Regions from separate parts of the Streptomyces sp. NPDC090025 genome, predicted to be linked through region 1. Evidence: riboswitches for the same ligand, from Rfam matches in the RefSeq annotation. Region 1 holds a riboswitch; the other holds the start of a gene.

Region 1 (7,261 bases):
ACCACACCGGCCGGGAAGACGGCCTCGTCCCGGCTGTAGGCGTGGTTCCACTCGCCGCCGAGCGCGGCCGCGGTGTGCGGGGCGTTGCGCAGCGGGTTGTCCTCGGCGGGCCACTCGCCGGAGCCGACCTTCTCGATCTCGCCGCGGATGGCGATCATCGTGTCGCAGAACCGGTCGATCTCGACCAGGTCCTCGGACTCGGTGGGCTCGATCATCAGCGTGCCGGCCACCGGGAACGACATGGTCGGCGCGTGGAAGCCGTAGTCGATCAGGCGCTTGGCGATGTCGTCGACGGTGACACCGGTGGCCTTGGCCAGCGGGCGCAGGTCGACGATGCACTCGTGCGCGACGAGCCCGGCCGGGCCGGTGTAGAGCACCGGGTAGTGCGGCTCCAGGCGCTTGGCGATGTAGTTCGCCGCGAGGACGGCGACCTGGGTGGCCCGCTTCAGGCCCTCGCCGCCCATCAGGCGCACGTACGACCAGGAGATCGGCAGGATGCCCGCCGAGCCCCACGGGGCCGCCGAGATCGGGCCGACGCCGGTCTCCGGGCCCGCGGTGGGCTGGAGCGGGTGGTTCGGCAGGTACGGGGCCAGGTGGGCGCGCACCGCGACCGGGCCGACACCGGGGCCGCCGCCGCCGTGCGGGATGCAGAAGGTCTTGTGCAGGTTGAGGTGCGAGACGTCGCCGCCGAAGTGGCCCGGCTTGGCGAGGCCGACCAGCGCGTTGAGGTTGGCGCCGTCGACGTACACCTGGCCGCCCGCGTCGTGCACCATGCCGCAGATCTCGGAGACGTGCTCCTCGAAGACGCCGTGCGTCGACGGGTAGGTGATCATGAGCACGGCGAGCTCGTCGCGGTACTGCTCGATCTTGGCGCGCAGGTCCTCGACGTCGACCTCGCCGTCCTCGGCGGTCTTGACGACGACGACCTTCATCCCGGCCATCACCGCGGAGGCGGCGTTGGTGCCGTGCGCGGAGGACGGGATCAGACAGACGGTGCGCTGCAGGTCGCCGTTGGCGCGGTGGTACGCGCGGACCGCGAGCAGACCGGCCAGCTCGCCCTGGGAACCGGCGTTCGGCTGGATCGACACCTTGTCGTAGCCGGTGACCTCGGCGAGGCGGTCCTCCAGCTCGGTGATCAGGGTGACGTAGCCGCGCGCCTGGTCGATCGGCGCGAAGGGGTGGATCTGGCCGAACTCGGGCCAGGTCACCGGCTCCATCTCGGTGGTCGCGTTCAGCTTCATGGTGCAGGAGCCGAGCGGGATCATGCCGCGGTCGAGCGCGTAGTCGCGGTCCGCGAGCTTGCGCAGGTAGCGCAGCATCGAGGTCTCGGAGCGGTGCGCGTGGAAGACCGGGTGGGTCAGGTAGGCGTCGGTGCGCAGCGCGTCGGCCGGCAGCCCGTCCTCGGTGACCTCGTCGAGGGCCGCGACGTCGGCGGTGGCGCCGAACGCCTCCCAGACGGCGGCGAGCTGGGCGCGGCCGGTGGTCTCGTCGCAGGACATCGACACATGGTCGGCGTCGACGCGGTGGAGGTTGACCCCGCCGTCGCGGGCGGCGGCGACGACGGCGTCGGCGCGGCCGGGGACGCGGGCGGTCAGGGTGTCGAAGAAGGCGCCCTGGGTCAGCTCGACGCCACTGGCCCTGAGCCCGGCGGCGAGGATCGCCGCGTACCGGTGGGTGCGCCGGGCGATGCCCTTGAGGCCGTCGGGGCCGTGGTAGACGGCGTACATGCCGGCCATGACGGCGAGCAGCACCTGGGCGGTGCAGATGTTGCTGGTGGCCTTCTCGCGGCGGATGTGCTGCTCGCGGGTCTGCAGGGCCAGCCGGTACGCCTTGTTGCCGTCGGCGTCGACGGAGACGCCGACCAGGCGGCCGGGCAGCGAGCGGGCGTGCTTGTCCTGGACGGCCATGTAACCGGCGTGCGGGCCGCCGAAGCCCATCGGCACGCCGAAGCGCTGGGTGGTGCCCACCGCGATGTCGGCGCCGAGCGAGCCGGGCGAGGCCAGCAGGGTCAGGGCGAGCAGGTCGGCGGCGACGGTGACGACGGCGCCGAGCTCGTGGGCCTGGTCGATGACCGGCTTGATGTCCCGGATGGCGCCGGAGGCGCCCGGGTACTGCAGCAGCACGCCGAAGACACCGCGCTCGGCGATCTCGGCGGGGATGCCGGCGGACAGGTCCGCGACGACGACCTCGACACCGGTCGGCTCGGCGCGGGTCTGGATGACCGCGACGGTCTGCGGCAGCGCGTCGGCGTCGATCAGGTAGACACCGTTCTTGACCTTGCCGACGCGGCGGGAGAGCGCCATGGCCTCGGCGGCGGCGGTGCCCTCGTCGAGCAGCGAGGCGCCGGAGGTGGGAAGGCCGGTGAGGTCGGCGACCACGGTCTGGAAGTTGAGCAGCGCTTCCAGGCGGCCCTGCGAGATCTCCGGCTGGTACGGCGTGTACGCCGTGTACCAGGCCGGGTTCTCCATGACATTGCGCAGGATGACGGGCGGCGTGAACGTGCCGTAGTAGCCGAGGCCGATCATCGGCGCGACGACCTGGTTGTGGTCGGCGAGCACGCGCAGCTCGGCGAGGACCTCGGCCTCGGTGCGGGCGGCCGGCAGGGCCAGCGCCTCGGCGTTCTTGATGACGTCCGGCACGGCGGCGGCCGTCAGCTCGTCGAGCGACCCGTAACCGACCTGGGCGAGCATCTTGGCCCGCGCCTCGGCGTCGGGTCCGATGTGCCGCTGCTCGAAGGGGATGCCCTGCTCGAGCTCGGAGAGCGGGATGCGGTTGGCGGTCATGTACGGGGGCCTCCTGGTCGTCACGACCTACGAGGGGCACCGCGGCGCGGGTGCCCGGACGGCCTCCCCCTCTGTCATCTCAACCTGAGAGCTTCACCGGCCGTGCCTCGCGGCGGACCGGCTTTCACCGTCGGTGAGGGTGGGAGCCGTCGACGCCCGCCCTGCTTTCCAGAGTGACCTCGTCCGCGCGGTACCGGGTGCCTGAGAGATTCCGGGGAGGATTTGCTCCTTCGGCGCCTCCGAAAGGTTTCTCCGGAGGACTCTCCCGCGCGGGGTTAACAGCCACAGCCAGCCTACCAGCGCGGTTCCTTCTCCCATCGCTCAAGTGGCCGACATCCCAGATGTGCACTTTTGTAGTTCTTGTAGAGCAGTTGCGACCAGTTGGAGGGACCGTGCAGACCGATATCGATCCGCGCAGCCTGATCGGCCGCAAGGCGTTCGACCGGAACGGACACAAGATCGGCACCGTGGACGAGGTGTACCTGGACGACGCGACGGGCGTCCCCGAATGGGCGGCCCTGCGCACCGGCCTCTTCAGCCGGGACGCCTTCGTCCCCCTGGAGCCCAGCGAGCTCGCCCGCGACGGCCTCCACATCCCCTACGAGCGCGCCCTCATCAAGGACGCCCCGGACTTCGGCGTCGGCCGCCACCTCTCCCCCGAGCAGGAACTCCAGCTCTACCGCCACTACAGCCTGTCCCTGCCGCCCCCGCCTCCGGACGCCTTCCACCGGGACCGGGACTTCGGCAGGCTCGCGGGCCAGGAGGACACCTGACGGGAAGACGCCGGAAGCGCGGACGGTACGGACGGTACGGGCGGTCCCGGGCGGCGCCGTCACGCGCCGGTCGCCCCGCCCTCCACCAGCGGCAGCGGGTCCGAGGGCGTCAGCTCCGGGTCGTCGACCGAGAAGGTCCGCACCCGGCCCGGCGCCGAGCCCGGCTCCTCGAAGCGCACGGTGACCCGGCCGAGGCCGCTGCCCTGCACCCAGCCGGGGCCGTGCACCACGTGCCGGACGTCATGGCCCGCCGCCCACCACCGTGCGGCGGTCGCGGCCGCCGTCTCCGGGGCGGCGGCCACGTCGGACCGGTCCTCGGCGACGGCGAGCGCGGCCGGACCCGGCCCGGCCGCCCCGGCGGCCCCTGACGGCGCAGGCTCGGGCACCTCCGCCGCTCCCGCGGCCTCCGCCGCCTGGTCCGCCGCCGCCTGGGCGAACTGCGCGAACAGATCCTCCTGCGTGTAGTCCGCGAGGCCGCTCACCCCGACCCCGAGCAGCCGCACCCCGCCCGTGGTGTCCACCAGCTCCAGGAGCCGCGTCGCCGCCTCCCGCACGACCACCGGATCGTCCGTCGGCCCGCGCAGCGTCTCGGACCGGGTCAGCGTCGAGAAGTCGTACCGCCGCACCTTCAGGACGATCGTCCGCCCCGAGTGCCCGGAGCCCCGCAGCCGCGCCACGCACCGCTCCGCGAGCCGCTCCACCTCAAGGCGGATCCGCAGCCGGTCGTGGATGTCGACGGCGAAGGTGTCCTCCACCGACACCGACTTCGCGTCCCGCTCGGCCACCACCGGACGGTCGTCGTCCCCGAGCGCCATCCGGTACAGCGAGGCCCCGTGCGAGCGCCCCAGGAGCCGTACGAGCTCGTCCTCGCCCGCCTCCACCACCTCGGCGACCGTGCTGATCCCGGCCCGCCGCAGATGCTCACCGGTCGCCGGACCGACACCCGGGATGATCCGGACCGACCGCGGCCCGAGCAGCTCCCGCTCGGTGCCCGGCTCGAACAGCACCAGACCGTCCGGCTTCGCCTCCTCGGAAGCGATCTTCGCGAGCATCTTGGTCCCGGCGAGCCCCACCGACCCGGTCAGCCCGGTCGTCGCCAGGATGTCGGCCCGCAGCCGCTCCCCGGTCGCCCGCGCGCTCGCGCTGTCGTCGGCGAGCCCACCCGCCTCCAGGTCGACAAACGCCTCGTCCAGGCTCAGCGGCTCCACCAGCGGCGACAGCGAACCGAGCAGCTCCATGACCTGCCCGCTGATCGCCCGGTAGAAGGAGAAGCGCGGCACCAGATAGGCGGCGTTCGGCGCGAGCCTGCGCGCCTGCGCCATCGGCATCGCCGAATGCACCCCGAAGCGGCGTGCCTCGTACGACGCGGTGGCGACCACCCCGCGCGGCCCGAGCCCGCCGACCACCACGGGCTTTCCGCGCAGGCTCGGCTTCGACGCCTGCTCCGCGGCGGCGAAGAAGGCATCCATGTCGAGATGCAGGATGGTGGGCGCGGCTCTCACGGTTCCGATGCTGCCCTACGCCACTGACAATCGACCCGCACGGCCGTACGAACGGCGCGTCCGGCGCCCCGCGGGCACCGACCCGGCGGGTCAGACCGCCCGGTCGCGCCGCCGCCGCGCCAGCTCGTCCGCCGGGTTGTGCCCGATCAGCGTCTCGCCGGTGTCGACCCGCTCGCCGTGCAGCTGCGAGAGCGCCGCCTCGACGTCCCGCCACACGACACCCACCGCGATGCCGAAGACGCCCTGCCCGCCCTGGAGCAGGCCGACGACCTCGTCGGGCGAGGAGCACTCGTAGACGGTGGCGCCGTCGCTCATCAGCGTCATCCGCTCCAGGTCCCGAAAGCCCCTGGCCCGCAGGTGCTGCACCGCGGCGCGGATGTTCTGCAGCGCGACCCCGGTGTCGAGGAAACGCTTGACGATCTTCAGGACGACGACGTCGCGGAAGCTGTACAGCCGCTGCGTCCCCGACCCGTACGCGGGCCGCACGCTCGGCTCCACGAGCCCGGTGCGCGCCCAGTAGTCCAGTTGGCGGTAGGTGATGCCGGCCGCCGCACAGGCCGTGGGCCCGCGGTAACCGACCGTCTCCGTCCCCGCGTCCGGCGCCGTGGCGCCCGCGCCCGGGTCCGTACCGAGGTCGCCCACACTGCCGTGAAGCGGATACGGGCCCTTCTCCCCGGGCGCACGCCCCAGGAAGCCCCCTGCCGTACCGTCGCCGCTGCTCATCACGCCGACCCTCCGTCCTTGACCTGCCCACACGAAGGTAGGCAGTCGCTCGGGGTGCGTCAACGATCGCCACACTCGGCACGCCGAGTGATAATCACCCGAAGAGTGGTTTCCCTAAAGCTCTCGCCGGGAAGGCTACTCGAATGCTCCGGCGGCGCCCGCCGAGAAGGGCCCTCCGGGCGATCGCCCGATCGGGCGACATCACCCTCCGCGACCTGCCCCGGGCCGTCTTCCGGACCGCGTGGCGACCCCGGTGGGCGCCGTGCCCGGCGGCCCGCTCGCGGGGCCTACTGGTTGCTGGTGCCGAAGTCCTCGGGCGAGATCTGGTCGAGGAACTCGCGGAACTTCTCCACCTCGTCCTCCTGCTCGTCCGGGATCGCGATCCCGGCGTCGTCGAGCACCCCGTCGCTGCCGTAGATCGGCGTCCCGGTGCGCAGCGCCAGCGCTATCGCGTCGGACGGCCGGGCACTGACCTCGACACCGCTGGCGAAGACCAGCTCGGCGTAGAAGACGCCGTCCCGCAGGTCCGTGATCCGGACCTCGGTGAGCTCCTGCCCCACGGCCTCCAGGACGTCCTTGAAGAGGTCGTGCGTCAGCGGCCTGGCGGGGGCCATGCCCTGCTGGGCGAAGGCGATCGCGGTCGCCTCACCCGGTCCGATCCAGATGGGGAGGTACCGGTCGCCTCCCACTTCACGCAGGAGCACGATCGGCTGGTTGGAGGGCATTTCCACCCGGACACCCACAACGTCGAGCTCGTTCACACAGCAACCCTAGGACGTGCCCGACCGGTTTGGGTAGTCGGGCCGCCCGAAGGCCGTCCGAAGATCACTGCAACCGGACCCCGAGCGAGGTCTGCACCAGTGCCGCGTGCAGCCGTACGGAGAGCGCGGCCAGTTCCTTCGCGGTGGCCTCCGCATGGGCCCTGGTCTGCGGGTTACGGTGCCGGCGCAGCGGTGCGACGACCTGCTCGACGAGCCCGGCCTCCCGGTCGGCGGCGGCCTTCACGGCCCGCAGGTGCCGCGGTTCGAGACCGAATCTCCCCAGATCCGCCACGAGCTTGGCGACGGTGACGGCCTCCGCGTCGTAGCCGCCGCCTTCAGTGGCGGCGATCAGCCCGTACGACTCCCATTCGGCCAGCTCGGCCTCGGACACCTCGGCGGCGGCCAGCAGCTCGGCCCGGCCGAGCCGGGCCGCCGTGGGCCGGTCCTGATCCCCGTCCCAGGGGCCGTCCAGGGCCCCTTCGAGCAGATCGCGCTGGGGTCCGGCGGGCGCGGGCAGCCGGACCTGCTCGCCCCGCGCGAGGGCGTCCAGGTGCTCGCGGATGACCTTCAGCGGGAGATAGTGGTCCCGCTGCATCCGCAGGATCGACGCGAGCCGCTCCACGTCCTGCGCGCTGAACTTCCGGTAGCCGGAGGCCGTGCGGCGGGGCTCGACGAGCCCTTCGGCCTCCAGGAACCTGATCTTGGAGATGGTCACTTCG
Region 2 (7,261 bases), on a different contig from region 1:
TTGACGAGCCGCTTGAGGAAGCGTCCGTACTGGACGTAGAGCGGCTGGTCGAGACCCAGCGCGCGGTTGATCTGTGCCACGTCGGCTTCGGTCGCCCGCTCGCCCAGGATCGCTGAGGCGGGTCCGCCGGGCAGTCGGTTCAGCCAGATGAACAGCAGGACCGACAGGCCGAGCAGGGTGGGTATGAGCTGGAGAAGTCGTCGTACGACGAGTCGCAACACCCCGCGTGCCCCTTTCTTGCGTTGGTACGGAGGTGGGATGCGAAGCCGCCCGGCCACGCGATCTCGGTGGCCGGGCGGACCTCGGGAGTTCCTTCCGGGTGACCTGTCCGGGTTACTTGTCCGGGTTACCTGAAGGAGGTCTCGTTACTCGGTGGGCGGTCTCGTTACTTGAACGACGTCTCCGAGAAGTTCTCCTGCGTCAGCGGGGAGACCTTCGGCGGGTTGACGTTCTTGCCGAACGCGATGGCCGGCGGGGAGGAGGTCAGCGGGACACCCGGGAGGTAGTCCATGATCACCTCGTTGGCCTTCTTGTACAGGTCGGTGCGCTTGGTCGGGTCGCCCTGCATGGAGCCGGCCTTGACCGCGGCGAAGACCTTGTCGTCCTTGAAGCCCCACTGCTTGCCGTAACCGGCGAACCAGGTGCCGATGAAGTTGTAGCCGTCGTTGAAGTCACCGGTCCAGCCGAGGATGTGGAGGGCGCAGCCGCCCGCCTCGGTGGCGTCGACGTAGTCCGGGTTCCACTTCAGCGGACGCGGGGTGACCTTGATGCCGGCCTTCTCCAGGTCGGCCTTGATCAGCTCGAAGATGTCCTGCGGAGCGGGCATGTACGGGCGGGTGACCTCGGTCGGGTAGCAGAACTCGACGGAGAGCTTGCTCTCACCGGCGGCGGCGAGCAGCTGCTTGGCCTTGGCGGTGTCGAAGTCGTACTTCTTCACGTTCTCGGAGAAGCCGGCGACCGTGTCGGGCATGAACTGGGTCGCGACCTTGCCACCGGCGGGCAGCTGGGTCTTGACGATGTTCTCCCGGTCGATGGCGTGCGCGATGGCCTGCCGGACCTCGGGCTTCTTCAGCGCCGGGTGCTTCTCCTGCGACATACCGAGGTAGAGCAGGTTGAAGACGTCACGGGTCGGGACCTGGAAGCCCGCGGCCTCAAGGGTCTTGATGTCGGCGGGCGCGACCAGGTCGTAGCCGTCGATGTCACCGGCCTGGAGCGCCTGACGGCGGCCCTCCTCGGTGTCGAGGGTGCGGAAGACCAGGTTCTTGATCTTCGCCTTCTCGCCCCAGTAGTCGTCGAAGCGGGTCAGGGTGACTTCCTTGTTGCCCTTGTTCCACTTCGTGATCTTGTACGGGCCGGTGCCGGCGACCGTGCCGGCCTCCTGGCTGTACTTGGGGTAGGTGATGGCGTCGCCCTTGGCGGTCGCCTGCTCCTTCGCGTACTCCTTGAGGGCCTTCGGCGAGTGGATCGCGAGGGCCTGCAGGGAGAAGCCGCCGGGCAGGTTGGCGGAGGGCTCGTTGACCTCGATGACGGCCGTGTTCGCGTCCTTGACGGTGCAGGACTTGTAATTGGCCTTGGGCGTCTCGGGGTTCTCGTTCTTCGCGAACCCGCCCATGATGGTCTGCCAGTAGTAGGAGACCGCGCTGCTCTGGAAGGTGCCCTTCCAGTTGAACCAGTAGTCGTAGTTCGCGCAGACCGCGGCGGCGTCGAACTTCTCGCCGTCGTGGAACTTCACGCCCTGCCGCAGGTTGAACGTCCAGACCGTGCCCGCGGGGTTGCTGGACCACTTCTCGGCGAGGCCGCCGACCAGCTTGCTGCCGCCGGACTCGTGCTCCAGGAGGGCCTCGAAGGCCTGCCGGGTGACGCGGAAGGTCTCGCCGTCGCTGGCGAGGGCCGGGTCGAGGGAGGCCGGGTCGCCGGGGGCGCCGAACACGAAGGTGTCCTTCGCGCCGCCCTTGTCGCCGTCCTTGCCCCGCTCGCTCGCGCAGCCGGTGGCGATGAGGCCGACCGCGAGGGTCGCCGTCAAAGCCCGGGCCGCCCGGGAATTGAATATTCGCATGGGTCCACCCCTGGGTCCGCCATGTGTGGTCTTGACCGGCCGAACGCTACTGGCGAGTGACGCGACAGAGAACAGTCCGCATAGCGGTGATATCAACCTGAGACCCGGACAGTCACCAAATCGGTCGGATGCGGGACATCGCAGCTCCGACGGTCGAAAGCGGAGCCAAAACCTCACCTTGACAAGGGATTTCGGCGGCGCGCCGGAGCACGGCGGCGCGCGGCCGGGGGCGGTGCGGGGCGGTTCAGCGGTGGTGCGCGGGCGGGTAGCCGTATCCCGGCTGGTGAGACGGGGCGCCCGGGGCGGCGCCGTGCGCGTCGCGGTCGTAGAACGGCCGGGCGTGCGCGTACAGCCACATCGCGACCGGGTCGTACGTGTCGGACATGGCGACCGTGGAGACCGGAAGGCCGTCCGGGACCGCGCCGACTGTCTGGTGCATCATCGCGCGCACCGCCTCGACGGAGCCCGGCGAGGAGTCGTACAGATCGAGGCCGATGGCGAGGTACGGCAAGCCGAGCGCGGGCTGCACCCAGGCGCGGCGCAGCGAGCGGACGGCCGGGGTGCGGTGCGCGTTCTGGGTGAGCTGGGCGTAGAACTGCGGGATGTCCAGGGCGGGTTCGGACAGCCGCAGCGGTCCGGCGGGCATCCGGTCGAGGCCGGTGGCGATCCGGCGCAGATCGGCCCACGGGATGCCGACGCCGCCGCCGGGGGCGTGCGGGTTGAGCCAGATGCCCCAGCGGTCGGGGAACAGGGCGCGGGCGATCTCGACGCCGGTGACGCGCTCGTGGGCGCGGGTCCAGCCGGACGCGGCGAGTTCCTGGGCGGAGGTGACGCACGGGGCGTAGCCGTGGCCGTCGACCTCCATGTTGCCGTACTGGGCGTCGGGCGATCCGGCGGCGCCCTGCCAGAGCAGCATCCAGACGTCGGAGCCGGCGAGGGCGTGCAGCAGCTGCTCGTAGGCGTCGTGACGCCCCGGTGCCACCTGGCGCAGCATGTGCTCGACCGGTCCTCCGGTCGCGGCGGTGCCTGACGCGCTCACCGTGGGTCACGCCCCTCTTCGTCTTCCGTGGTGCTGATGGGTTGGTGCTCGTGGTCGTACGACCGGGTCTGTTCCGGTCCGGCCCTGTTCCGTCCGGTTGAGTTCCGTGCGGTTCGGTCCAGTCCAGTTCAGTTCAGTTCAGTCAGTTCAGCTTAGACAGGGGTGCCGTCACACGGCGGCGCGCTGGAAGAAGGGGCGCACCTTCTCCGTCATCCAGTCACCGACCGGGTCGTGCGCGAGGTCGAGCAGGATCAGGTTGACCGGCCAGGCGACCTCGACCCGGCCGAGGGCGCGGCCGAGCGCGTCGAGCGGGGCGTTGCGGTCGGCCTCGGGTCCGGTGAGCTCGACGGCGACGAAGAGGGCGGGTTCGGTGCCCTCGACGCTGGCGAGCGCGCGGCGGGCGCTGGCGACGACGCCGGTGGCCTCGAACTCGGCGGAGGCGGCGGCCAGGAAGTCGACCGGGTCGTCCTGCCAGTCCGGCTCGAACAGCCGGACCCGGCCGCCGGTGGCGGGCCCGTCGAGCGCGGTGCGGCCGGTGCGGCAGAGCTCGGCGACGGCGGGCGGCGGCAGCGGCACGCCGACGGTGCCGCCGGGGTTCACGGCGATGCCGAGCTGCGGGGGCAGCCCGCGGGCGAACTCGCGGGCGGGCGCGACGGTGTACGACATGTGCTCGCCGACGCAGGCGAGGAACTGGTGCTCGGAGCTGAACACCGGCACGTACGCGGCGCCGTCGAGCTCCAGGGTCGGCAGGTCGAGGTCGGCGCTGTCCGGTCCGCCGCCGTTGGGCAGCGGCACCCAGACGGGGCTGCGGCCGAGCACCTCGACCAGGCGGCCGCCCGCGGAGGGGTTGCCGAGGGAGGCGGCCAGTACCTCTTCGAGCTCATTGCCCGGCCACGTCACGTCCACGGTCGTCGTCCCTTTCCCGGCCACTCCCGGCCACCCGGCCCGTCCGGTGCCCCCAGCACCTTAACGGCGGTCCGGGGCCCGCGTGACCGAAAAGCGCGCACCGGGCCGGGGCGGGCGGCCGGGTGTGGTCCAGGACACGGCGGCGCGAGCCGTTGACGGGGCCCGTACGGGGAGGCGGCTCGGGTGGCCCGGCTCCGGGCGGCCCGTTCGGTGCGGCCCGCTCAGGAGACCCGGCTCGGGCGGCCCCCGCTCAGGAGGCGTCCCGGAAGCCGATCTTCCGCAGGGTGTCGGCGGCGTCCCGGTCGAGCAGCGTGACCGAGGCGCAGCCGGGCGGCAGGGCGCCCTCCTCGGCGGTGCGCACCAGCCGTCCGACGGCCCGCCGGTGCCGGGCGAAGGCGTACGCCGAGACGCCCCGGCCGCGGGCGAGCTGGCCGTCCCGCGCGGTCCCGGGGTCGACGTCGAGCAGGATCAGATGGAGCGCGGCGCCGCGCCGCCGGGCCTCCCGGGCGAGCCAGCCGCGCACCCAGGACTGGGTGCCGCAGTCGTGCACGATCACCCCGGCCCCGGCGCGCAGTGCCCGGCGCAGCCCGGCGTAGTGGGCGAGCCGGGCGAGCGGGCGGTAGACCGCGTACGGCAGGAAGCGGGGCAGCCGGGCCTCCCAGCGCTCCCGGGTGTCCTGGGAGTCGATGGCGCGGCCCTGGGCGGCCCGGCCCATCAGCGTGGACTTGCCCGCGCCGGGCAGCCCGGAGACCACCACCACGTCGCCCGCGGCATAGGTGAGGACGCGGGGGCTGCGGCCGCCGCGCTCGCGCAGATCGCGCAGCAGCCGGACGCGGCGCCGGAACCGGGCCCGGGCCCGCGTCCGCTGGACGGGCAGGCCGGTGCCCGCCACGGCCGTGCTCGCCGTACGGACCGTCGTACCGACGGTCGTACCGACCGTCGTACGGACAGCCGAACGGACAGCCGCACGGACATCGGTGTGCTGGATGGTGCGCTGGATCGTCATCGCCGCTTCCCCCCTGTCGGGCCCTGCGGAGACCCTTGCCCACGAAGTGTAAAGAAGAGGTAATGCGAAGCAAGTGATGTGACGCGCGGAGCCGCCGTGCAATGATGAGCGCGCCACGCGCTCGACCGAGCGCGCACAACCTCATACCGGCCGCTCGAATCCGCGCGGGAGAGTCCTGGGCACGCAGTGCGCCCGGGCGCCGAAGGAGCAAGCACCTCCCTTGAATCTCTCAGGCCCCGTACCGCGTGGATGAGGCAGATCTGAAAAGTGGGCCGCCCTGGCGCGGCCCCACCCAAGGTGCAAGCCGAGGATGCCCTCGGTGAACCTCTCAGGTTCCATGACAGATGGGGAGGAACGTCCTCACCGTCTTGTCACGTCGTGCCCCGCACGCCCTGGGACCCGGGAGCCACCCCATGAGCACTGCCCCCCGCCAGACCGCCCTCGACGCGCTGCACCGCTCGCTGGGCGCGACCATGACCGACTTCGCGGGCTGGGACATGCCGCTGCGGTACGGCAGCGAGCGCGACGAGCACACCGCGGTGCGCACCCGGGCCGGGCTGTTCGACCTCTCCCACATGGGCGAGATCACCGTCAGCGGCCCGCAGGCCGTGGAGCTCCTCGACTACGCCCTGGTCGGCAACATCTCGACCGTCGGCAACGGGCGGGCCCGCTACACGATGATCTGCCAGGAGGACGGCGGCATCCTGGACGACCTGATCGTCTACCGCCTCGGCGAGACCGAGTACATGGTCGTCGCCAACGCCTCCAACGCGCAGATCGTGCTCGACGCGCTGACCGAGCGCGCGGCGGGCTTCGACGCCGAGGTGCGCGACGACCGTGACGCGTACGCGCTGCTCGCGGTGCAGGGCCCGGAGTCCCCCGGCATCCTGGCGCAGCTCACCGACGCCGACCTGGACGGTCTGAAGTACTACGCGGGCCTGCCGGGCACCGTGGCGGGCGTGCCCGCGCTGATCGCCCGTACCGGATACACCGGCGAGGACGGCTTCGAGCTGTTCCTGAAGCCGGAGCACGCCGAGGGCGTGTGGACCGCGCTCACCGAGGCGGGCGCCGGCGTCGGCCTCATCCCGTGCGGCCTGTCCTGCCGTGACACGCTGCGCCTGGAGGCGGGCATGCCGCTGTACGGGCACGAGCTGACCACCGCGCTGACCCCGTTCGACGCGGGCCTCGGCCGGGTCGTCAAGTTCGAGAAGACCACCAACGACGGCCGCTTCGTGGGCCGCGAGGCGCTGGAGAAGGCGGCCGAGCGCGCCGAGACCGCCCCGCCGCGCAAGCTGGTCGGCCTGATCGCCGAGGGCCGCCGGGTGCCGCGCGCCGGGATGCCGGTGGTCGCGGACGGCGCGGTGATCGGCGAGGTCACGTCCGGTGCCCCGTCCCCGACGCTGGGCAAGCCGATCGCGATCGCGTACGTCGACGCGGCCTTCGCGGCGCCGGGCACGGCGGGCGTCGGCGTGGACGTCCGCGGCACCCACGAGCCGTACGAGGTCGTGGCGCTGCCGTTCTACAAGCGCCAGAAGTGACACTGGGGGCGCGGGGCCGGTGACACGGGGCCGGTGACGCCGGCCGACCGGGCCCCTCGCCCCCCCTCGTACCGCCCCCTCGTCCCACCCCTTGTCCCGTTCGGTGTCTCACTCCCCGAGACCCACGTTCATCAGCACTCCCCCCGTACAGGAGAATCAGGACATGAGCAACCCCCAGCAGCTGCGTTACAGCAAGGAGCACGAGTGGCTGTCGGCCGTCGAGGACGGCGTCGCCACCATCGGCATCACGGAGCACGCCGCGAACGCGCTCGGTGACGTCGTCTTCGTGCAGCTTCCCGAGGTCGGCGACACGGTGACCGCGGGCGAGTCCTGCGGCGAGCTGGAGTCGACCAAGTCCGTCAGCGACCTGTACGCCCCGGTGACCGGTGAGGTCGTCGAGGCCAACCAGGACGTCGTCGACGACCCGTCGCTGGTGAACACCGCCCCGTTCGAGGCCGGCTGGCTGTTCAAGGTGCGCATCTCGGACGAGCCGGGCGACCTGCTCAGCGCCGACGAGTACACCGCCTTCACCGCGGGCTGACCGAGTCCGAGTCCGAGACCGAGTCCGAGACCTCGACCGAGACCCTTAGGGATCGATTCATGTCGCTTCTGAACACCCCTCTCCACGAGCTGGACCCGGACGTCGCCGCCGCCGTCGACGCCGAGCTCCGCCGCCAGCAGTCCACCCTCGAGATGATCGCCTCGGAGAACTTCGC

The links. Region 1 has a riboswitch for glycine ahead of gcvP (aminomethyl-transferring glycine dehydrogenase). Riboswitches for the same ligand answer to the same signal wherever they lie in the genome.
Region 2: linked by a shared signal. The riboswitch ahead of gcvT (glycine cleavage system aminomethyltransferase GcvT) and the one ahead of gcvP (aminomethyl-transferring glycine dehydrogenase) in region 1 are both predicted to bind glycine.

What each region holds. Positions count from the first base shown of each region.
Region 1 covers NZ_JBIVFL010000027.1:26,447-33,707, forward strand. The annotation lists gene gcvP (aminomethyl-transferring glycine dehydrogenase) at 1-2,783, opposite strand, end outside; glycine riboswitch at 2,962-3,061, opposite strand; gene ACIPXM_RS35305 (PRC-barrel domain-containing protein) at 3,176-3,556, shown strand; gene ACIPXM_RS35310 (DNA polymerase IV) at 3,616-5,058, opposite strand; gene ACIPXM_RS35315 (MerR family transcriptional regulator) at 5,149-5,781, opposite strand; gene ACIPXM_RS35320 (bifunctional nuclease family protein) at 6,069-6,542, opposite strand; gene ACIPXM_RS35325 (MerR family transcriptional regulator) at 6,607-7,261, opposite strand, start outside.
Region 2 covers NZ_JBIVFL010000011.1:105,333-112,593, forward strand. The annotation lists gene ACIPXM_RS24055 (ABC transporter permease) at 1-221, opposite strand, end outside; gene ACIPXM_RS24060 (ABC transporter substrate-binding protein) at 386-2,056, opposite strand; gene ACIPXM_RS24065 (enhanced serine sensitivity protein SseB C-terminal domain-containing protein) at 2,301-3,095, opposite strand; gene ACIPXM_RS24070 (enhanced serine sensitivity protein SseB) at 3,264-4,001, opposite strand; gene ACIPXM_RS24075 (AAA family ATPase) at 4,252-5,007, opposite strand; glycine riboswitch at 5,163-5,261, shown strand; gene gcvT (glycine cleavage system aminomethyltransferase GcvT) at 5,421-6,545, shown strand; gene gcvH (glycine cleavage system protein GcvH) at 6,709-7,086, shown strand; gene glyA (serine hydroxymethyltransferase) at 7,146-7,261, shown strand, end outside.